3 regions of the Leclercia sp. GHBNCSD genome follow, and region 1 is predicted to be linked to each of the others. Evidence: predicted binding sites of a transcription regulator. Region 1 holds the regulator's gene; each other region holds the start of a gene.

Region 1 (8,029 bases):
TATGGAAAAAGATGTCCAGCCGTTCGCACTCCCACCAGCCGTCCATATAGCTCTCGCCGAGACCCAGTGAGCCCTGCTTCAGGACGCGTTTAAAAAAATCGGGGTGTTTAACTTGTAGATCGGAGGATGCCGGGCCGTTGATGGTGATACCCGCGCGGCTCAGCAATTCATTGACTATCCGGAACCAGTCATCATTCCGGATGCTGACTTCTTCTATACACGATGAACTCATAGCTTCTCCATCACCTGATGTGATCAGAACCCATAAACAGCGTAGACGCTCTTCATGGAGAGTGAGAAATTTCACGGTGCAACCCGTGAGGCTAATATCCGACGTAGAACAGAGGAAGGGAGAGGACCCTTGCCGAAAGGCCATCCATGGTAAAACGGGAGCAATCCGGCTCCCGTTAACACTTAATGATTTTAGTATTTATCAGAAAGCTTTAGCCAGTATAGGACTGATATCCTGGTGATTCAACAGCATATTGTTAGTACGCTAATTATTTATCCTGTCAGGCGTGGGAAGATTCTGCGTGCGGGCTCTCATCCTGCTGGCCCACAGGGAGATACTGCATCCGATAGCCAAGCGCGGCCAGCACGACGGTCGCCACCATCACGCTGGTGGTGGTCAGCAACGGGGTGGCAATCAGCCAGGAGACCAGCAGGCTCGCGAGGAAACAGAGTCCCAGCTGCAGGGTGTTCTGCAGTGCCGCCGCGCTGCCGGTTGCCTGCGGGAAGGGACGCAGCGCCTGCGCTACCACGATAGGGTAGATGGCGCCGTTCGCCACTGCCATCAGGCAGAAGGGGGCCAGCAACGCCGCCAGGCTGACGCCCGGAATAAACCCGATCGCCCAGGTACCGATCACGCTGACGGCAAACAGGCCCAGCAGCCACGGCAGCATCTGGTGACCCGGCCATTTTTGCAGGGCGGCGCGGCAGCCGTAACCCCCAATCAGGAAGGCGATAGTCTGCGGCACATAGCTCAGTCCGATCGCCGCCGGGCTGTAGCCCATATCGCTGAGGATAAACGGCGAGCCGGTCAGCCAGGCGAAGAAGCTGGCGGAACAGGCGGCGTAGATCAGCACGTTGCCGCGGTAGATCCGGGAGCGAAGCAGGGTAAAGAAGGTCACGCGGGAGGTTGGCTGCGCCTCTTTTACCGTCACTGGCTTCAGGAAAAAGGCCGGGATCATCAGCACCAGGGTAATGGCAAACAGCACCGCAAAAATGGCCTGCCAGCTGAAATGGGCGAGGATCCAGCTGCCGAGCAGCGGTGCCAGCGCTGGCGACAAGCCAACCAGCGGCATGATGGTGGCGAAAATGCGGTTGGTTCGCGATGCCGGGTAGTAATCGGTCACCAGCGCCTGCCAGGTCACCGCCGCGGCGCAGACCCCCACCGCCTGGATAAAGCGTAGCACCAGCAGCCAGGTGGCGTCGCGTACCCACAGCATACCGAGGCAGCCGAATGCAAAGATGGCTAAGCCGGCCAGCAGTACCGGCTTGCGTCCGAAGCGGTCAGACATCGGTCCCCAGAGCAGCTGCGCGAAGGCAAAACCGGCCAGGAAGAGGCTCAGGCTGGCGCTGATGGCGGCAGCCGGGGTTTGCAGATCCGCCTGCATGATGGCGAACGCAGGCAGGTACATATCGGTGGCGAGGAAGCCCAGCACGCTCAGGCCGCCGAGCCAGACTAAAAATCCTTTCCCGGGTTGCATGGTTTTATTGTCCTTATGGATGCAGGTTTAGGTAGCCGCTGAGTGTAGGCAGTGCAATCCCGCTTGTGAAACGCTAATATTTGGCGGTTGCATTCAAATTTTTTGCAGGCAGAAAATGTGGTCAGAATATTCCCTTGAAGTGGTGGATGCCGTGGCGCGTAACGGCAGTTTCAGCGGCGCGGCACAGGAGCTACATCGTGTCCCGTCAGCCATCAGCTATACGGTGCGTCAGCTTGAGGAGTGGCTGGCGGTGCCGCTATTTGAACGGCGACACCGTGATGTGGAGCTGACGCCTGCCGGGCTGTGGTTTCTGAAGGAGGGGCGTTCTGTTATCAAAAAAATGCAGATCACCCGCGAACAGTGTCAGCAGATTGCCAACGGCTGGCGCGGGCATATCTCCATTGCGGTGGATAACATCGTTCGTCCCGAGCGCACCCGCCAGATGATCGTCGACTTTTATCGCCACTTCGCTGACGTTGAGCTGCGTGTCTCCCAGGAGGTCTTTAACGGTGTCTGGGATGCGCTGGCGGATGGCAGGGTGGAGATGGCGATCGGCGCGACCCAGGCGATACCGGTGGGGGGGCGCTACGCGTTTCGCGATATGGGGATGCTGAGCTGGGTCTGCGTGGTGGCGAGCCACCATCCGCTGGCCGCGCTTCCCGGCCCGCTCAGCGATGATACCCTGCGCAACTGGCCGTCGCTGGTGCGGGAAGATACCTCCCGCTCGCTGCCGAAACGGATCACCTGGCTGCTGGATAACCAGCGGCGGATCGTCACCCCGGACTGGGAATCCTCTGCGACCTGCCTGTCGGCCGGGCTGTGCGTGGGGATGGTGCCGGTCCATTTTGCCCGGCCCTGGATAGACAGTGGCAAATGGGTGGAGCTGACGCTGGAAAACCCCTTCCCGGATGCGGCCTGCTGCCTCACCTGGCAACAAAACGACATGTCACCGGCGCTGGCGTGGCTGCTGGATTATCTGGGGGACAGTGAAACGATGAACAGGGAGTGGTTGCGGGAGCCAGAGGTACTGGCTCCCTGAGCGGATCAACGGCGGTAGTCGCGGAACGGGCCATCGGCGACGGAGCGGCGTTCGATCAAACGCGGATGCACTTCAATGGACTGCGACTCTTCACGTTTATTGACGATACGGTCGAGCAGCATGTTGAAGGCGGTCTCGCCCAGCGAATCTTTTGGCTGGTGGATGGTGGTCAGCGCCGGGGTGAAGAAACGGGCGTTGCGCACGTTATCATACCCGATCAGCGAAACGTCCTGCGGAACGCGCAGGCCCATCTCGTCAGCGGCACACAGGGCACCCATCGCCATAACATCGCCGCCGCAGAAAATAGCGGTCGGACGCGGCGTCTGGGAGAGGATCTGCTGCATGGCGCGATAGCCGGACTCCGGCTCAAAGTCGCCCTGGACGATCCAGTTTTCCGGCACCGTGATTAAGGCTTCTTCCATCGCTTTCATAAAACCGGCCAGACGACCGGCACCGGTGTTGCGCTCCAGCGCGCCCGGGATGACGCCGATATCGCGATGCCCGCGTTCGATCAGATAACGTCCTGCCATGTAGCCACCTTCAAAGGCGTTATCAATGACCGAGTCGGTGAAGTCCGCTTTCGCTTCGCCCCAGTCCATCACCACCATCGGGATATTGCGATACTCTTCCAGCATCTTCAGCAGCGGCTCCGGGTATTCCGAGCACATTACCAGCAGGCCGTCGACGCGCTTTTGCGCCATCATTGACAGATAGGCCCGCTGCTTCTCCAGGCTGTTCCAGGCGTTGCCGAGGATCAGGGTGTAACCTTTCTGGAAGCAGTTTTTCTCTACCGCTTCAATAATTTCTGCGAAGTAGGGGGCTTCGCTGCTGGTCGCCAGCAGGCCGATCGATTTGGTGTGGTTCACCTTCAGACTACGGGCGACGGCGCTCGGAGAATAGTGCAGCTCTTTGATCGCTGCCCAGACGTTGTTACGCGTCTCTTCCGCCACAAAGCGGGTTTTGTTAATAACATGTGATACGGTTGTAGTGGAAACGTTTGCGCGTTTCGCTACGTCTTTAATTGTTGCCATCAGATGTCACTCCAGACCATATCTTAAGCTCCTGAAAAACCAATAGGTAAACGTTTGCCTTCACTCGCCCTAATTGCGCAATTTGAATTGCGGTACGCCGGGAAAACGACACAGGACGTCAGGAGGGGGTCAATGGCCGGTACGCTAATAAATTTAGCGTGGAATTTTGGCTGATCTTGACCAAAAGGGGAAGAGTAAAAATCGATATCAATCTAAATCCAGCAAGATTTTTACCCTGAACTGTGCAAAAATGAGCAAGCTCACTCTTCGTAGGGTGATTAAAAGGAGAAAAATTGATGAGTACCGATCTTAAGTTTTCGCTGATTACCACCGTTATTGTTCTGGGTCTGATCGTTGCCAGCGGTCTTACGGCTGCGCTGCACTGATATTTGCGAGGGAGCTAACGCTCCCTCGTCTCCCTTCTGCTATTGTTACGCGTCCGGCAAAAATCTTTTGCCAAATTGTTAACTTCTCATTTTTTGTGATTGATGTCATGCTTTCGCCTTCATTGTTCTGTGTCGCCTGACGACACGGTATCCGGAGTTGAAGTATGAAAATCAATTTTCCGCTGCTGGCCCTGGCCATTGGCGCATTTGGCATCGGCACCACCGAGTTTTCTCCAATGGGACTGCTACCGGTTATCGCCCGGGGTGTGGATGTCTCTATTCCCGCTGCGGGCATGTTAATCAGCGCCTACGCTATCGGCGTAATGGTAGGGGCACCGCTGATGACCTTGCTGCTTTCCCATCGCGGCCGTCGTAATGCGCTGATCTTCCTGATGGCGATCTTTACCGTCGGTAACGTGCTGTCGGCGCTCTCCCCGGATTACACCACCCTGATGCTGTCGCGTATTTTGACCAGCCTCAATCACGGCGCCTTCTTTGGCCTCGGGTCGGTGGTCGCCGCAAGCGTAGTGCCGAAGCATAAACAGGCCAGCGCCGTAGCAACCATGTTTATGGGTCTCACCATCGCCAATATTGGCGGCGTACCCGCCGCAACGTGGATGGGCGAAGCCATCGGCTGGCGGATGTCCTTCCTGGCGACGGCGCTTTTGGGCGTGGTCTCGATGGTCGCGCTCTTCTTCTCCCTCCCTGCGGGTGGCGCGGGCGAAAAGCCGGATGTGCGTAAAGAACTGGCGGTGCTGATGCGCCCGCAGGTGCTTTCCGCCTTACTGACCACGGTTCTCGGTGCTGGGGCAATGTTCACCCTCTACACCTACATTGCGCCCGTTCTGCATGACATTAACCAGGCGACGCCTGCTTTTGTTACCGCGATGCTGGTGCTGATTGGCGTCGGTTTCTCCCTCGGCAACTTCCTGGGCGGCAAGCTGGCGGACCGCTCCGTAAGCGGCACCCTGAAAGGCTTTCTACTGCTGCTGATCGCGATTATGGTGGCGATCCCGTGGCTGGCACGTAATGAAGTGGGGGCGGCGTTCGCGATGGTGGTATGGGGAATGGCGACCTTTGCGGTGGTACCGCCGCTGCAAATGCGTGTGATGCGGGTGGCAAGCGATGCGCCAGGGTTATCCTCTTCCGTCAATATCGGAGCGTTTAACCTGGGGAATGCGCTGGGTGCGGCGGCGGGTGGTGCGGTGATCTCCGGCGGGCTGGGGTACAGCTTTGTTCCGGTGATGGGGGCCATCATTGCCGCGCTGGGGCTTCTGCTGGTGCTAATGGCCGACAGAAAACAACCTGAACCGGTTTGTGCCGCCGAATAAGACCAAAACGCAGAAGGCCCGGCCTTCTGCGTTTTTCGTTATGCCGCGAAGTTCTTCGCAACAAATTCCCAGTTTACCAGCGCCCAGAAGTGCTCGAGGTAGTTCGGGCGCGCATTACGGTAATCGATGTAGTAAGCGTGTTCCCATACATCCACCGTTAACAGTGGGGTAGCGTTGCTGGTCAACGGCGTGCCCGCATTGGACGTGGAAACGATGGCCAGTTTCCCGTCCGCCTCTTTCACCAGCCAGGTCCAGCCCGCGCCAAAGTTTTTCACCGCGGCGTCGGTAAACTTCGCTTTAAATTCCGCAAAGCTACCAAAGGTGGCGATGATGGCGTCAGCCAGATCACCCGTCGGTTCACCACCGGCCTGAGGCGCCAGGCAGTGCCAGTAGAAGGTGTGGTTCCACACCTGCGCGGCGTTATTGAAGATACCGCCCTCAGAACTACGCACGATCTCTTCCAGGGTTTTCCCTTCAAATGGGGTGCCGGCGATCAGGTTATTCAGGTTGGTGACATAGGTCTGGTGATGTTTGCCGTAGTGGTACTCCAGGGTTTCCGCAGAAATATGCGGGGCCAGAGCGTCTTTTGCATACGGTAATGCAGGTAATTCAAACGACATTGCTTCTCTCCTTATTATAGTGAACCATCCAATAACCATATTGAATGTAAGGATAGAGTAGCAAATTGAAAGACCCTACAAAAGAGGAACTTACCCCGCAGGCTTACCCGCGGGGCAGGGGGTTAACGCAGCGTGCTGGGCTTCATCACGCGGCGAGCGCCAACGTAATGGCGCTGCCAGTACTCTTCGCTCAGGGAGGTGAGCTGAATATCCTGGCCGGTACGCGGCGACTGAATAAATTTGCCGTTGCCAACGTAGACACCAACGTGATCGGCGGTGCCGCGACCCTGGGTGCGGAAGAACACCAGATCGCCGCTTTCGAGCTCACCGCGATCCACCGGGGAGGCGTCACGCAGATGGTACATTTCGTTGGCGGTACGCGGAATGCGGAACTTAACCAGATCTTTATAGGCGTAATAGACCAGGCCGCTGCAGTCGAAACCGGTACGCGGTGAGCTGCCGCCCCAGCGATACGGTTTACCAATCTGGCCCATTAGCTTATTTAGCGCCGTTTTCTGCGCTTTTTGCACCCGGACTTTATGCGCTTCGGCAAGGGTCGTGGTCTTGCTGGTTTTCACGCACTGCGCTTTATGGCCTTTACGGGAAGTACATTTTTCTGTCACAACGCGCGAAGCGGTTTGAGTTGTACGGGGCGCGCTGCGGGAGGAATTTTTGCTTTTCTTACTGGAGGTGGCTGGCTGTGTTTTAGCGAGGCTGCTTTTTTTGCTGCTGCTCTTTTTACTGGCGGTGCTTTTTTTGCTGGTGCTCTCTTTCTTCGTGGTTTTGCCGCTGCTGCTTTTTTTCTTCGGTTCGGTGGCTTTTGCCAGATGCGTTTTGTGGGCGGCAGAAGGCCGCGCCTGCTCTGAGGCGTTTGCCACCGGCGTGAAGGTGAGAGATGAAAACAGCAAAGCACAGAGCGTGATCGAGAATTTATTTATTCGCGCCACTGGGCATTCCCCTGGTAATAGCTGGATATAAATTATCCTGCGTCTGATTTACAAAACTTGTCGATTCTAATCTATAAAAAGCCCCTGCGTTAATAAACTTTTTGCATCTAAAACTGCGTTTCGTTAGCAAGTGCAAAAAAACAGAATTTCAACCGGTTGATCTGTACATTCGCTGAGCAAAGACGCAGGGGGGAACGGGATAAGGTAGTTTTACAATGCAACTTTACGTCACGCGCGGTAAAATCCTGTACGTGACGAAAATGTTATTTTCCGTAGTCGGCCTGAAACGCTACAATGTCAGACTATTGCCGTAACAGAAGTAAAAGGAAGCAAGACATGAGCACTACTATTGAAAAAATTCAGCAGCAGATTGCTGAAAACCCGATCCTGCTGTACATGAAAGGTTCTCCGAAACTGCCTAGCTGTGGTTTCTCCGCTCAGGCGGTGCAGGCGCTCTCTGCCTGTGGCGAACGTTTTGCTTACGTTGATATTCTGCAGAACCCGGATATCCGCGCTGAGCTGCCAAAATACGCTAACTGGCCGACCTTCCCGCAGCTGTGGGTTGACGGTGAACTGGTTGGCGGTTGCGACATCCTGATTGAGATGTATCAGCGCGGCGAACTGCAGCAGCTGATCAAAGAGACGGCTGCGAAGTACAAATCTGAAGAGCCAGGCGCCGAGTAATCTCGCGCACGGTAAATAAAAAAGCGACCTTCCGGTCGCTTTTTTTATGCGTTGTTGCCAACATCTGGCAGCGGCCAGCCGCCGAGACGCTTCCAGCGGTTAACGATTTCGCAAAACAGTTCCGCCGTGCGTTCGGTATCGTACAGGGCGGAGTGCGCCTGTGTGCCGTCAAAATCGATACCGGCGGTAATACAGGCTTTCGACAGCACGGTTTGCCCCAGCGCCAGCCCGCTTAAGGCCGCGGTATCGAAGGTCACAAACGGGTGGAACGGATTACGTTTC
Region 2 (8,029 bases), on a different contig from region 1:
AAAATATAGATCCGATCGTGCTCAAGATAGCGATCGACGATGCTGATGACGCGAATATTTTCACTGATGCCCTCAAGATCGGGGATCAGCGAGCACATGCCGCGGATCAGCAGATTAACCTGAACTCCCGAACTGGAGGCGGCATACAGGCGATCCACCAGTCCTTTATCGACCAGGTTGTTGAGCTTAAGCGTAATGCCGGCCGGCTGGCCGTTTTGCGCGTTGGCGATCTCGCGGTCGATCATGTCATACAGCAGACGACGGGAGTTCTGCGGGGAGACCAGCAGATAGTCGAAATTAACCGGACGATAGGGGTTTTCAATAAAGTTGAAGACCCGACGCACCTCGTTGGTGATCCGCGCATCGGCGGTCAACAGCGAGTAGTCGGTATAGATGCGCGCGGTCTTCTCGTTGAAGTTACCGGTGCCGATGTGGGCATAACGCACCACATCATCACCCTCTTTACGGGAGATGAGGAACAGCTTGGCGTGGATCTTCAACCCAGGGGCCGAGAAGATCACGTGTACGCCCGCTTCGGTCAGACGACGGGCCCAGTGGATGTTGGCCTCTTCATCGAAACGCGCCTGCAACTCCACCACCACGGTCACTTTTTTGCCGTTGTGGGCAGCGTGGATCATCGCATCGATAATGCGGGAATCTTTCGCCACGCGGTAGATGTTGATTTTAATCGCCAGCACGTTGGGGTCGAACGACGCCTGCCGCATCAGCTCCAGTACATGCTCAAAAGTGTGGTACGGATAGTAGAGCAGGACATCGCGCTCGCGAATGGCGTCGAAGCCGTTACGGAACTTATCAAACCAGATATGGCGCAGGCGGGGCAGCGGCTTGTTCACCAGGTTGGCCTTGCCGACGTTTGGGAAGCCGATAAAGTCTTTGAAATTATGATAGCGACCGCCCGGCACGATGGAGTCATAGCGGGAGATGGTCAGCTTTTCGCGCAGCATATCAACCATGGCATCGGGCATATCGCGCTGATAGACAAAGCGCACCGGCTCCGCCGTCAGACGCTGCTTGAGGCTGGATGACATCAGCTCCATCAGGCTGGCCTCCATCTCGTGCACCAGGTCATACTCGGCATCGCGGGTCATCTTCATGGAATAGGCGTTCAGCGCATCGTAGTCGAAGAACCCTTTGAAGATATCGTCCAGGCAGTAGCGCAGGATGTTATCCAGCAGGATCATCGGCTTGCGGCGGCGCGGCGTTTCCGGTGGCAGGTTGACGAAGCGCGGCACCTTGTCTGACGGGATTTCCAGCAGCGCATAGCGGATGCTGTCGCCGCGGATAATCTCCACCGCCAGGTAGGTGTAGTCATCTTTCAGGAACTGCACCAGATCGGTTTCGCGGTTAATCAGAATCGGGGTGATGTGCTGGCGCAGATACTGTTTGAAATAGTGACGCAGCCAGCTCTGCTGGTTAACCGAGAGCTGACGCTCGTTAATCAGGAAGATTTGATTACGCGCCATCTCCAGCAGCAGTTCGTTATACAGGCTGTCAAATTCCTGGTCGGCTTTCAGTACCCGGGACTGGATCTTGCCAAGCAGATGACGCGAATTCGAGTTTAAACCCTGCTCTTCGCTAATGATGATTCGACGCTTCAGTTCAGCGAAACGCACTTTATAGAATTCATCCAGATTATTGGAGTAAATCCCCAGAAAACGCATGCGCTCAATCAGCGGGTTACTTTTGTCGGCCGCTTCCTGAAGCACGCGCTCGTTGAACGCTAACCAGCTTAGCTCTTTCTCGATGTATAACTTTTCCTGACCCATTACTACTCACACTCCAGTTCAATCACAGGACGTGGTAAATCCGTCTCGCCTTTATTATGGCGAGCATTTCCACAATATGTCCAACTGTGTCAGAAAAGTATGACAGTTAAATTTTTTCTTGAGGGATAATAGAGAGTTGGCGGGGCAAAAGGTGCTGTAGGCCGGGTAAGCGATAGCGCCACCCGGCAAAAGTTTACTCTTCCGCCGCGTGACCTTGCGGGGGTAACGGCGCGCCATCCAGCCAGGCGGCGCCGTCGCGCATTTCAAGACGGCCTTCAACGAACCAGCTCACCACCAGCGGGTAGATAGCGTGCTCCTGAGCCTGCACCCGGGCGGTCACCTCCTCTTCACTGTCGCCTTCAAACACCGGCACTTTCGCCTGCAGGATCACCGGGCCGCCGTCCAGTTCGTCAGTAACGAAATGGACCGAGGTGCCGTGCTCCTCATCGCCGTTGTCCAGCACCTGACGGTGGGTATTCAGGCCAGGATATTTAGGCAGCAGGGAGGGGTGGATATTGAGCAGACGTCCGGCATAGTGCGCGACAAACGCCGGGCTTAAGATCCGCATGTAGCCGGCCAGCACCACCACATCCGGGGCGTAGGCGTCAATCTCCTGCACCAATTCGCGGTCAAACGCCTCGCGGCTGGCAAACTGGGCAGCGCTGAGCGCATGCGTGGCAATGCCCGCGAGGCGGGCACGCTCAAGGCCGTATGCATCGGCCTTGTTACTGAATACTGCGCGGAGGGTGCCGTTGATCTTCTTCTGTTTGCAGGCATCGATGATAGCCTGCAAATTACTTCCGTTACCGGAAATGAGCACCACTATATTTTTCATTCAATGACCACACGCTGTTCGGAATCAGATGCTTTGATGATACCGATTTTCCACGCGTTTTCACCTTTCGCCTGCAGCAGCGCCAGGGCATTGTCCACTTCGCTTGCCGGCAGGGCGATAACCATCCCCACGCCGCAGTTGAAGGTGCGATACATCTCATGATCGCTGACGTTACCGGCATCCTGCAGCCAGTTAAATACCGCAGGCCACTGCCAGGAGGATGCGTCGATCACCGCCTGGGTGTTATCCGGCAGGACGCGCGGAATGTTTTCCCAGAAGCCGCCGCCGGTCAGGTGGGCAATCGCGTGAACGTCCACATTCTCAATCAGCGCCAGAATGGATTTCACGTAGATGCGGGTCGGTTCGAGCAGGTGATCGGCCAGCGGTTTACCTTCCAGCTCGGTGGTGAGAGGGTCGCAGCCGCTCACTTCAACAATTTTGCGCACCAGAGAGTAGCCGTTAGAGTGCGGGCCACTGGAGCCCAGCGCAATCAGCACGTCGCCGTCGGCCACTTTGCTGCCGTCAATGATCTCTGATTTTTCGACAACGCCCACGCAGAAGCCAGCCACGTCGTAATCGTCGCCGTGGTACATGCCCGGCATTTCAGCGGTTTCACCGCCCACCAGTGCACAGCCTGACTGCAAACAGCCTTCGGCGATACCGCTGATGACGCTGGCTGCGGTGTCGACGTCCAGCTTGCCGGTCGCGTAGTAGTCGAGGAAGAACAGCGGCTCAGCGCCCTGAACCACCAGGTCGTTCACGCACATCGCAACCAGGTCAACGCCGATGGTGTCGTGGCGTTTCAGATCCATCGCCAGACGCAGCTTGGTGCCCACGCCGTCGGTGCCTGAGACCAGAACCGGTTCACGGTATTTTTGCGGCAGCGCGCACAGTGCGCCGAATCCTCCCAGACCTCCCATCACTTCCGGGCGGCGGGTTTTTTTAACTACCCCTTTGATACGGTCAACCAGCGCATTACCTGCGTCAATATCTACACCGGCATCTTTGTAGCTGAGAGAAGTTTTGTTGGTCACGGCTCAAGTCCCCACGCGATTGCATTGCGATATAAGAAAAATCGGCGCAATTCTAACAGTCCAGGCAAACGTTTGCGAGCCCATTCTGCAACAGAAAATCGTGCGCCTGAAAATCGAGTAAAAATCGCCCCTTAGCATACAAACTTGAACCCGTTCACGAAAATGAAACCGGGTACATTCTTATTCTTGCAACCCTGCCAGTGAATGCACATCATTCCAATGAAACCGGTTTCTGTACTCTTTTTTGCCGATAATTAACGCTGAATGAGGGATATTGCATGTCAGGATTCAAAGAGGGTTTTCTGTGGGGCGGCGCAGTGGCGGCGCATCAACTTGAAGGCGGCTGGCAGGAGGGCGGGAAGGGCACGAGCGTGGCAGATGTGATGACCGCTGGCGCCCACGGCGTCCCCCGCGAAATTACCGACGGCGTACTGCCGGGCAAAAACTACCCCAACCATGAAGCCATCGATTTCTATCACCGGTATAAAGATGACATCCAGCTGTTCGCGGAAATGGGCTTTAAATGTTTCCGCACCTCCATAGCCTGGACGCGTATTTTCCCGAAAGGCGATGAACAGCAGCCTAACGAGGCGGGGCTCCAGTTTTATGACGATCTGTTTGATGAGTGCCTGAAGCATGGCATCGAGCCGGTGATCACCCTCTCGCACTTCGAAATGCCTTATCACCTGGTGAAAGAGTACGGCGGCTGGCGTAACCGCAAACTGATCGACTTCTTTGTGCGCTTTGCCAGCGTGGTATTCGAGCGCTATCAGCACAAAGTGAAATACTGGATGACCTTTAACGAGATCAACAACCAGGCCAACTTCCACGAAGATTTCGCCCCGTTTACCAACTCCGGGCTGAAGTACCAGCCGGGTGAAGATCGCGAGCCGGTGATGTTCCAGGCGGCGCACTATGAGCTGGTGGCCAGCGCCCTGGCGGTAAAAGCCGGACGCGACATCAACCCGTCCCTGAAAATTGGCTGCATGATCGCCATGTGTCCGATCTATCCCCTGACCTGCGCCCCGAACGACATGATGATGGCGATGAACGCCATGCACCGCCGCTACTGGTTCACCGATGTGCACGTGCGCGGCGCCTATCCGCAACACCTGCTGAACTACTTTGCCCGTCGCGGTTTTGCGCTGGATATTACCGAAGAGGATAAAGCGGCGCTGAAGCAGGGCTGCGTGGATTACATCGGCTTCAGCTACTACATGTCGTTTGCCACCAAAGCCACGGAGGACAACCCGCAGCTCGACTACGACGAAAGCAAAAGCCTGGTCTCCAACCCCTATGTACAGAAATCGGACTGGGGCTGGCAGATTGATCCGGTGGGGCTGCGTTACTCCCTGAACTGGTTCTGGGATCACTACCAGCTGCCGCTGTTTATTGTCGAAAACGGTTTTGGTGCCATCGACGTGCTGGAGAGTGACGGCACGGTCAATGACCAGTACCGCATCGACTATCTCAGCGCCCATATCCGTGAGATGAAAAAAGCGGTGGTGGAAGATGGCGTGGATCTGATGGGCTACACCCCGTGGGGCTGTATCGATCTGGTCTCTGCCGGAACGGGCGAGATGAAAAAACGCTATGGCTTTATCTATGTTGATAAAGACAACGAAGGTAACGGCACGCTGAATCGCAGCAAGAAGAGGTCGTTCGCCTGGTATCAGAAGGTGATCGCCAGCAACGGCGAGTCGCTTTAAACGCCCACTGCCGGGTGGCGGCTTCGCCTTACCCGGCCTACAAAACCGTAGGCCCGTGCAAGCGCAGCGCCGCCGGGCGAAAACCCGCACAAAAGCCGGCGATCCCCCGCCGGTTTTTTTTGTCTCTTTTATACTCTCTGACAGACTCTAATTCACTTTGGTTGATCCCGGTCAAGCAAGATGGGTATGGCGCTATCCGAAAAAAGCGGTATAATCCGGCGATTTTTTTTGTGGCTGCCACCCGAAGGAGAAAGAGAATGAAGATTGTGGAAGTGAAACACCCACTCGTTAAACACAAGCTGGGCCTGATGCGTGAGCATGACATCAGCACTAAGCGCTTTCGTGAACTGGCCTCTGAAGTTGGCAGCTTACTGACCTATGAAGCAACCTCCGATCTGGAAACCGAAACTGTGACCATCGAAGGCTGGAACGGCCCGGTACAGGTTGAGCAGATCAAAGGCAAAAAAATTACCGTTGTGCCAATCCTGCGCGCAGGTCTGGGCATGATGGAAGGGGTGCTGGAGCACGTTCCGAGCGCGCGTATCAGCGTGGTTGGCATCTACCGTAACGAAGAGACGCTGGAGCCGGTGCCCTATTTCCAGAAGCTGGTCTCCAATATCGACGAGCGTATGGCGCTGGTCGTTGACCCGATGCTGGCCACCGGTGGCTCCATGATCGCCACCATCGACCTGCTGAAAAACGCGGGCTGCAGCAGCATCAAAGTATTGGTACTGGTTGCCGCGCCGGAAGGCATTGCTGCGCTGGAAAAAGCGCACCCGGACGTTGAACTGTACACCGCCTCTGTCGATCAGGGCCTGAACGAGCACGGGTACATCATCCCGGGACTCGGCGATGCCGGCGATAAGATTTTTGGTACTAAATAAGTGAATAACGAAAAAGAAGCCGACTTTGATAGTCGGCTTTTTTTTGAATAAAAAACCCAACCGCTTAAAACAAACAACACTTGAGGAAGATTCTATGACGCGCCGTGCTATCGGGGTGAGTGAAAGACCGCCACTTTTGCAGACAATCCCGCTTAGTTTGCAGCACCTGTTTGCGATGTTTGGTGCAACCGTGCTGGTGCCAATCCTGTTCCACATTAACCCGGCCACCGTGCTGCTGTTTAACGGCATCGGTACGCTGCTTTATCTCTTTATTTGTAAAGGTAAGATTCCGGCCTACCTGGGCTCCAGCTTTGCCTTTATCTCCCCGGTCTTGCTGTTGTTGCCGTTAGGCTATGAAGTGGCGCTGGGTGGTTTCATTATGTGCGGCGTGCTGTTCTGTCTGGTGGCTTTCATTGTGAAGAAAGCGGGGACCGGCTGGCTGGATGTGATGTTCCCCCCTGCGGCGATGGGCGCAATCGTTGCCGTCATCGGTCTTGAATTAGCCGGTGTGGCCGCAAACATGGCGGGCCTGCTGCCTGCCGACGGGCAATCCCCGGATACTAAAACCATTACTATCTCGCTGGTCACGCTGGGCGTGACGGTCTTTGGCTCCGTGTTGTTCCGTGGTTTTATGGCAATTATCCCGATCCTGATCGGCGTACTGGCTGGCTATGCGCTCTCCTTTGCGATGGGCGTTGTGGATACCACCCCGATTGCCCAGGCCCACTGGTTCGCGCTGCCAACCTTCTACACCCCGCGCTTTGAGTGGTTTGCCATCTTCACTATTCTGCCTGCGGCGCTGGTGGTGATTGCCGAGCACGTCGGTCACCTGGTGGTGACGGCCAATATCGTCAAGCGCGACCTGATCCGCGACCCGGGTCTGCACCGCTCAATGTTTGCCAACGGCTTCTCAACCATCATCTCCGGTTTCTTCGGCTCCACGCCAAACACTACCTACGGTGAGAATATCGGCGTGATGGCTATTACCCGCGTCTACAGCACCTGGGTTATTGGCGGTGCGGCGATTTTCGCTATCCTGCTCTCCTGCGTCGGTAAGCTGGCGGCGGCTATCCAGATTATCCCGGTTCCGGTGATGGGCGGTGTTTCGCTGCTGTTGTACGGGGTGATTGGCGCCTCCGGTATTCGCGTTCTGATCGACTCAAAAGTTGACTACAGCAAAGCGCAAAACCTGATCCTGACCTCGGTGATCCTGATTATCGGCGTCAGCGGTGCCAAGGTGCACATTGGCGCCGCCGAGCTGAAAGGCATGGCGCTGGCGACCATCGTTGGTATCGGTCTGGCCCTCATCTTCAAGCTGATCTCCGTTCTGCGCCCGGAAGAGGTGGTGCTGGACGCCGAAGAGAGCGAAAAAGTCTCACATTGATCCTGCAACCGGGCGGCCGATCCGCCCGGTTCTCTCCCCGCTTGTTCCGTGTTAAACTCTGGGCCGATTCCGAGTAAGACCTGGTTGAGGTATTTCTGAACGCACCGGCACAGCTCTCTTTGCCACTTTATCTTCCCGACGACGAAACTTTCGCGAGTTTCTGGCCGGGTGATAACCCCTCTTTACTGGCTGCACTGCAAAACGTGTTGCGCCAGGAGCACAGCGGTTACATCTATATCTGGTCACGCGAAGGCGCGGGGCGCAGCCATCTGCTGCACGCCGCCTGTGCTGAACTTTCTCAGCGCGGGGATGCGGTCGGCTATGTGCCGCTGGATAAACGCACCTGGTTTGTGCCGGAGGTGCTCGATGGAATGGAACAGCTGTCGCTGGTCTGCA
Region 3 (8,029 bases), on a different contig from region 1:
GCACCGCCAAGTATTACCGCACCGGGGTGATCAACCAGTATTACCGTTACCGCATTCAGGGGGCGCTCAACGCCTATAACAGCGGCAAAGTGAATTATCTGCTGCTGAGCGGTGACAACGCGCTCCAGAGCTATAACGAGCCGGTCACCATGCGTAAGGATTTGATTGCCGCAGGGGTTGATCCGGCCGATATCGTGCTCGACTACGCCGGTTTCAGAACCCTCGATTCGATAGTTCGCACCCGTAAGGTATTTGATACCAACGATTTCATCATCATTACCCAGCGCTTCCACTGCGAACGCGCGCTGTTTATCGCCCTGCATATGGGCATTCAGGCCCAGTGTTATGCCGTTCCATCGCCAAAAGATATGCTCACCGTGCGGGTACGCGAGTTTGGCGCACGCCTGGGGGCGCTGGCGGATCTCTACATCTTTAAACGCGAACCGCGCTTCTTAGGCCCGCTGGTGCCGATCCCGACGATGACGGAAGTCCCGGCCGATGCCCAGGGTTATCCGGCGGTCACGCCAGAACAGCTGCTTGAGATGCAGAAGAAGAAGTAACCCCCGCCGGGTGGCGGCTTCGCCTTACCCGGCCTACATTACCCCGTAGGCCCGCGCAAGCGCAGCGCCGCCGGGCATAAAAAAACCCGCACAAGGCGGGTTTTTTGCTAACCGAAATCTTACTTCTTACGCGCGTACTTCAGGGAGTCCAGCGCTACCGCAAAGATAATGATGGCGCCCTTGATAATGTACTGCCAGTACGGGTTGACGCCGATATAGGTCAGGCCGTAGTTGATAACGGTGAAGATGATCACACCGGTTACCACACCCAGCACAGTACCCACACCACCACTGAACGACACGCCACCCACGACGCACGCGGCGATGGCATCCAGCTCATACATAAAGCCGAGGTTGTTGGTGGCAGAGCCGATACGGCCCGCTTCCAGCAGACCACCGAAGGCGTAGAACACGCCCGACAGGGCATAGATAACCAGCAGGTTCAGCGCCACGTTAACACCAGAGACTTTTGCCGCTTCCGGGTTACCCCCGATAGCAAAGATGTTCTTACCGAAGCGGGTTTTGTTCCACAGCACCCAGACGAACGCTACGGCAATCAGCGCGTAGAAGGTGATGTAGGAGAGGCGGAAACTGCCCATCGCGATAAAGCCCTGCGTAAAGGTCGAGAATCCACTGTCGAAACCGGAAATCGGTGATGCGCCCACGAAGTCGTAGTACAGGGAGTTAATACCGTAAACGATGATCATGGTACCCAGGGTGGTGATAAACGGCGTTACGTTCAGGTACGCAATGATGATGCCGTTAATCAGACCGATGACCGCGCCAATGGCACAGACAATCAGGATCACCAGGAAAATGGGCATGGTTGCCATTTCCGGGAAGACCTTGTTGGCGTTTTCCATCGACTGCAGAAGCGTTGCCGCAACAACCGCCGCCAGACCAACCTGACGGCCGGCTGACAGGTCAGTACCCTGGGTGACAATAAGACCTGCCACGCCGAGGGCGATAATAATACGCACCGAAGACTGGGTCAGAATGTTACTTAAGTTCAGCAGACTTAAGAAAGTCGGATCCTGGAAAATAATAATGGCCAGTAAGACTAAAAGAACAACGTAAATACCGCCTTCTTTCAGATAAGTAAGAAAACTTTTCTTATTTAACGCACTCATGAGGAGCCCCTGATCTTAAAGGTGCAAAGACGCAAGACGCAAAATTTCGTTTTGCGTTGTCGTTTTGGTGTCAACAATTCCGGCAACGAGACCATTGCTCATAACCAGAATACGATCTGTGATCCCTAACAATTCCGGCATTTCGGAAGAAATAATAATAATCCCTTTATCTTTCTTAGCTAATTCAGCAATCAGCTGATAAATTTCAAATTTTGCACCAACGTCGATACCGCGGGTTGGTTCATCCAGCATCAGAATTTCTGGCTGGGTTAACAACCAGCGTCCAATAATAACCTTTTGCTGGTTACCACCGGAAAGCGAGCCAATTTGCGTGCGGTGTCCAGGGGTTTTTACGCGCATGGAGTCAATCACCCACTGGGTATCGCTCTTCATGCGGGAATTATCCAACAAACCGATTTTATTTTTATAATTATGAATATTAGAAATTAAGGAGTTAAAGTTAATATCCAGATAGGCATAAATACCGGTCGAGCGACGCTCTTCGGTCACCAGCGCAAAGCCGTGGTTAATAGCTTCGTTGGCGTTATGGTTATTAATCTTTTTACCGTGCAGGGTAATGGTCCCGGCGGATTTCTCGCGGATGCCAAACAGCGTTTCGACGATATCGGTACGCTTGGCCCCCACCAGACCGGCAATACCGAGGATCTCCCCTTTATGCAGATCGAAGGAAACATCGCGAATGGAAGGCTGACGCAGTGAAGTCAGGTTGCGCACTTCCAGAATCACTTCGCCCGGCTTGTTCTCTTTGTTCGGGAAGCGCTGGTTCAGGGAGCGGCCAACCATCATGGCGATGATCTTGTCCATGTCCAGCCCTTCCAGTGACTGGGTGGCGATCCACTGCCCGTCGCGAAGCACGGTGATTTCATCACAAAGCTGGAAGATCTCTTCCATTTTGTGAGAGATATAAACGATGCCGCAACCGCGATCTTTCAGTTTACGGATAATGGTGAACAGGTGGTTCACCTCTTTCTCCGTTAATGAAGAGGTAGGCTCGTCCATAATCACGATTTTGGCGTTATAGGAGAAGGCCTTGGCAATTTCGATCATCTGCATTTGTGAAACAGACAATGTACCGACGCGCGCGCGCGGATCGATATCAATATCCAGTTCATCAAAAATAGCTTTGGTGTCGCGATACATTTTGTCCTGATCGACAAATACGCCTTTGGTCGGATAACGACCCAGCCACATATTGTCCATAACAGAACGCTGAAGTACCAGGTTAAGCTCCTGGTGAACCATCGAAATACCGTTTTCCAGCGCCTCTTTGGCGGAATGGAAATCGATCTCTTTCCCCTGAAAAAGAATGCTGCCAGAATCTTTTTGATAGATCCCAAATAAGCATTTCAATAATGTTGATTTACCCGCACCGTTTTCACCCATTAAGGCGTGAATGGAGTGAGGCCGTACTTTTAAATTAACATTATCCAGTGCTTTAACACCGGGAAAAGACTTGTTGATACCGCTCATTTCCAACAAGTATTCACCGGACGACTGAGTCGTTGTGCTGACCATAATTATACCTTCTCGGCCTCGCGTCGCGTGATAAAAGGGCGCAGAAACTGCGCCCAGTGGAATGCTATAACTTATTTACCGGTGAACTGCGCCAGGTTTTCCTGATCTACGCCAACGTACGGTACACGAACAACTTTGTTGTCAATTTTCCAGTTAGTACCGTCAGCCGCGCCTTTGCCTTCTGCCAGGTTTTTCGCCAGATCGAAGGTGGCTTTCGCCTGGTTGTTTGCATCGTTCAGTACGGTACCCGCCATTGCGCCAGATTTAACCAGTGCCAGCGCTTCAGGCAGGGCATCCACACCAAATACCGGGATAGAGGATTTGTTGTGTGCTTTCAGAGCTTCTACCGCACCCATTGCCATCGCGTCGTTGTTGGCGATAACCACTTCAATTTTGTTCGCGTTCGGGCCGGACAGCCATGCGTCCATCTTGTCTTTCGCCTGAGCGGTATCCCACATTGCGGTATCTAAAGCCAGCTGCTGGGTTTTCAGACCCTTGTCGTTCAGCTCTTTGATAACGTAGGTGGTACGTGCTTCAGCGTCCGGGTGGCCTGGCTCGCCTTTCAGCAGTACGAACTGTACCTGACCGTCTTTGTTCAGATCCCAGTTCGGGTTAGCGGCCCAGTGTTTGGCAATCAGGTCGCCCTGAATAATGCCGGATTCTTTGGAGTCGGTACCGACGTAGAAGGCTTTGTCATAGCTATCCAGCGCTTTGCGGGAAGGTTCTTTGTTGAAGAACACAACCGGCACGTTCTGGCCGCGTGCTTTTTCAATAACAGTGCCTGCTGCTGCCGGGTCAACCAGGTTGATTGCCAGAGCTTTTACGCCTTTCGCCAGCAGAACGTCGATCTGGTCGTTCTGTTTGGACTGGTCATTCTGGGAGTCATTCATCAACAGCTGTACGTCTGGTGCGCCTGTACCCTCTTTCTCGATTGCCTTACGCACAACGGACATGAAGTTGTCGTCATACTTATAGATAGTCACACCAATACGGCTATCTGCAGCGTGCGCGGCGGCACCGAAAAGCATGCTTGCCATAACAGCAGACAGAGTCAACACCTTCTTATTCATGATATCTCCGATTTTTATGCAGGGTAGTTCGTGTGAATAACGCTCGGCGGGCACATGTTAAAGAAACGTTACTGCCGGCCGAAGTCCACTTATAAAATTTCTATCTTCCTTGGTCGGTAACGCTCCAGAATGCGTTTTTTTGGATGTTTAACGGACCTCAGCTATGGTCAAAGTGATTAATCACCGTTACATAGCGTTTCAGTTGCTAAAACGCTGACATCATAGACAGCGCATTGTTAAGTTACTGTGAATTTACTCACAAATTGAAAACGGTTACATCACGGCGAATTATTAGTTAGTGATCGGCACCACAGTTTGCCGAATGGCAACGGAGTGGCGACGCACTAAAGTTGGCATGAAACAGTGTGTTGCATTGATATCCAGCTTCCCGGCGGCCCCCTGTAACGCCAGCTCTGTGGCCAGCCGGGCCATGGAGGCGATGGGGTAGCGAACCGTCGTCAGCTGAGGGTCCGTGTAACGGGCAATCGGAATATCATCAAAACCAATCAATGACAGATGCTGCGGCACCGCAATGCCGTTGTCTTTCAGCGCCGTGAGCGCGCCCGCCGCCATGCTGTCGTTGTAGGCAAAGACCGCGGTCAGCTGCAGGTTGCGCCCGAGCAGCTCCACCATCGCTGCCTCTCCGCCCTGCATGTCCGGAGCGCCGGTGCCGATCCAGCTTTCCGACCCCGTAATGCCCTGTTCCAGCAGCGCTTTCTGCCAGCCTTCCCGGCGCATATCGTCGTCCTCGATGCGATGGCTGGAGGCCAGATAGCCGATACGCTGATGCCCGTTGTTCATTAGCATCCGCGTGGCCATCATCGCTCCGCTGACGTTATCGAGGCAGACGCAGCGGTGGGCATAGCCGGGAACGATGCGGTTAATGAGCACCATGCCGGGGATCTGCTCCATCAGCGCGGAAAGTTCCTCATCGCTTAACGCTTTTGAGTGCACGATCAATGCGTTACAGCGTTGACGAATCAGCACCTCAATGGCGTTGCGCTCTTTTTCCGCCTCGTGATAGCTGTTGCCGATCAGCACGTTTTTCTGGTGCTCCTGCGCCACCATATCGACGGCTTTCACCAGCGCGCCAAAGAACGCATCTGACACGTCCATCACCACCACACCGATGGTGTCGCTGACCTGGGTCGCCAGCGCCTGGGCGTTCGCATTAGGCCGGTAGCCCAGCGCCGTGACGGCTTTCATCACGCATTCACGCGTCTCCGGGCTGACCAGTGCGCTATTGTTAAGAACCCGGGAAACGGTGGCGACAGAAACGCCCGCCTGACGCGCGACGTCACGAATGGTGATCATATTCACCACCCTTATTTAGATTGCAGCGACTCACAGACACCCCCTGTGTTTAGCAAGGTGCCTATTCTGGCAGCGACAAGGCGAGGACTACGTGAAGAAGGTCACAAGGATGAAAACGGTTACATCCGTTTTGTTAATGATTGTGATCCAGATCGTTATCCGGATGTATGGCTTGATGAAACGCCTGACGCACGTATGGTCAATTGTCGCCATACCCATTCCAGCGGCCCCTGACGGAAATGGCGCAGCCAGAGGACGGAGAATAGAATATTAACCAGCCACACCGGCAGGACAATGCCCAGCAGCTGTAGCCGGTCGAACTTCATAAATAAGCCAAGCTGATAGAACAGGGCGGTACAGATCAGCGTCTGTAAAATATAGTTGCTGAGCGCCATGCGCCCCACGCAGGCCACCGCCGTCACCAGCCTGAAACGGCAGAGCTGCGGCCAGTAACCGTAGATGAGCGCGGCATAACCAATCGTCTGAAACGGCGCGCTCAGCTCACGCGGCGCCTGCAACAGGAATGCGCACCAGCGATAATCCCAGTGCAGATACCACTGGGCGATCACCGCCGGAAGGTTGATCGCCAGCCCCACCAGCACCAGCCACATCCCGGTACGGCGATAGTGGCGCGGGCTGAACTCGCCCTTCAGCCAGCCGGTACGCATCAGCGCGGCGCCGATCAGCATCATCCCCGCCAGCTGCCAGCCATACTGTGCGCCGAGCGCCAGTAAACTGTTGCCGATCATATCCGCCCGGTTGCTGATGGCTTCCAGTCCACCGCCCAGCTTCCAGTACTGCTCATATTGCAGGTTCGCCGCATCCGGCACCCAGGAGCGGTTGGTCGAGCCGCCGGAGATAACCCCCAGCAGCAGCAATATAGCCACGCCGATAAGAAACAGCACCACGCCGGTATTGAAGAGATTTTTGACATCATGTGCGTCGCGGATGATACGCCAGCAGATCAGCCCTACCAGCCCATAGGCCAGCAGAATGTCGCCATCCCAGAACAGCAGCCCATGAATAAACCCGAACAGCACCAGCAGAGAGAGCCGGGCCTGGATCCAGCGTTTACCACGTTTCAGTAACAGCTGAAGACCTGCCCCGAACAGCAGCGCAAACAGGGTGAGGAATTTGACCTGAGCAAAGAGATCCAGTATCGCCCATGTCCAGGCGTCGCGGAGAGTGATATCGCCATACCAGACGGGATTGAGGTAAGCGGCCTTCGGCAAACCGAAGGCGCTTATATTCAGAAGCAGAATACCCAGAATCGCGACGCCACGAACGAAATCCAGCGTGACATTTCTTTCCATGTACCCTGCCCTGACGATTAGCTAACGTGACGGACGGCGCGCAGGAACTCCTGGCGGGTATTCTGGCTCGATTTGAACAGGCCGCCCAGCGAGGTGGTAGTGGTGGCGCTGGTCGCATCACGAATGCCACGCGCTTTCACGCAGTAGTGTACCGCATCAATCGATACCGCCACGTTGTTGGTGCCCAGCAGCGTTTGCAGCGCGATGAGGATCTGCTGGGTTAAACGCTCCTGCACCTGCGGACGCTGGGCAAAGAACTGTACGATACGGTTGATTTTGGACAGGCCAATCACCGCGTCTTTCGGGATATAGGCCACGGTCGCTTTACCGTCGATGGTCACAAAGTGATGCTCGCAGGTGCTGGTCAGGGTGATATCGCGCACCGTCACCATCTCATCGACCTTCATTTTGTTTTCAATGACGGTAATTTTCGGGAAATTGGCGTAATCAAGCCCGGAGAAAATCTCATCGACATACATTTTGGCGATGCGACGCGGCGTCTCCATCAGACTGTCATCACTCAGATCGAGATTGAGCAGCTGCATGATTTCGGTCATGTGCCCGGAAATAAGACTTTTACGTGTTTCGTTGTCCATCTCCTGAACCGGTGGGCGCAGCGGCGTTTCAAGGCCGTGTGCTACCAGCGCTTCATGGACGAGGGCAGCTTCTTTACTCATTGATGACATTCTTTTCTCCTGCAGGTGTGGCGCTCTTCTGCCCTCCATGGGGCAAAATGTGCACTCATTGTGCGCGAGGCGGCGAGCATAATCCAGTATTCACCGCGATAATTATTCCAATTGTCGTTACCTTTCAACCTGACGCTGCCAGACCAGTCCACCCGCAACAAACAATGCGATACCGGCAAGGCCCAGCGCAGGCTCAAGCTGATGGGTAAGCCAGCTCGACAGTGCCGATGTCATCGGGCCAATTAGCTGCCCGATGGCATAGCCGGTCGTCAGTAATCCGGCCATGTAACGCGTATGATTCGGTGCCAGTTCACGCCCATAGAGCAACGAGAGCTGCACCGCACATAAAAATCCGCCGCCGACCAGCAGCGCACCGGTCACAAGCCCAGCCATCCCCGGCATCAGCCAGGCGGCAATCAC

What was found. Region 1 encodes PurR, which represses purine synthesis genes. Its sites were predicted from a motif close to CANGCAAACGTTTGCNTG; they were not measured.
Region 2: the regulator PurR is predicted to act here: its motif matches at 3,718-3,735, upstream of purM (phosphoribosylformylglycinamidine cyclo-ligase).
Region 3: the regulator PurR is predicted to act here: its motif matches at 5,719-5,736, upstream of galS (HTH-type transcriptional regulator GalS).

What each region holds. Positions count from the first base shown of each region.
Region 1 is NZ_JBQVYO010000002.1:332,194-340,222, reverse strand. It holds gene cfa (cyclopropane fatty acyl phospholipid synthase) at 1-232, opposite strand, end outside; gene punC (purine nucleoside transporter PunC) at 513-1,709, opposite strand; gene punR (DNA-binding transcriptional activator PunR) at 1,825-2,748, shown strand; gene purR (HTH-type transcriptional repressor PurR) at 2,754-3,779, opposite strand; gene cydH (cytochrome bd-I oxidase subunit CydH) at 4,076-4,165, shown strand; gene ACT3IC_RS21955 (MFS transporter) at 4,330-5,496, shown strand; gene sodB (superoxide dismutase [Fe]) at 5,535-6,116, opposite strand; gene ACT3IC_RS21945 (C40 family peptidase) at 6,239-7,063, opposite strand; gene grxD (monothiol glutaredoxin 4) at 7,400-7,747, shown strand; gene rnt (ribonuclease T) at 7,792-8,029, opposite strand, start outside.
Region 2 is NZ_JBQVYO010000001.1:3,235,135-3,243,163, forward strand. It holds gene ppk1 (polyphosphate kinase 1) at 1-1,787, opposite strand, end outside; gene purN (phosphoribosylglycinamide formyltransferase) at 1,981-2,622, opposite strand; gene purM (phosphoribosylformylglycinamidine cyclo-ligase) at 2,619-3,656, opposite strand; gene ACT3IC_RS15555 (6-phospho-beta-glucosidase) at 3,935-5,365, shown strand; gene upp (uracil phosphoribosyltransferase) at 5,623-6,249, shown strand; gene uraA (uracil permease) at 6,344-7,633, shown strand; gene ACT3IC_RS15570 (DnaA inactivator Hda) at 7,729-8,029, shown strand, end outside.
Region 3 is NZ_JBQVYO010000001.1:3,497,525-3,505,553, reverse strand. It holds gene sanA (outer membrane permeability protein SanA) at 1-560, shown strand, start outside; gene mglC (galactose/methyl galactoside ABC transporter permease MglC) at 680-1,690, opposite strand; gene mglA (galactose/methyl galactoside ABC transporter ATP-binding protein MglA) at 1,706-3,226, opposite strand; gene mglB (galactose/glucose ABC transporter substrate-binding protein MglB) at 3,298-4,296, opposite strand; gene galS (HTH-type transcriptional regulator GalS) at 4,588-5,610, opposite strand; gene yeiB (DUF418 domain-containing protein YeiB) at 5,766-6,923, opposite strand; gene folE (GTP cyclohydrolase I FolE) at 6,941-7,609, opposite strand; gene ACT3IC_RS16700 (MFS transporter) at 7,727-8,029, opposite strand, start outside.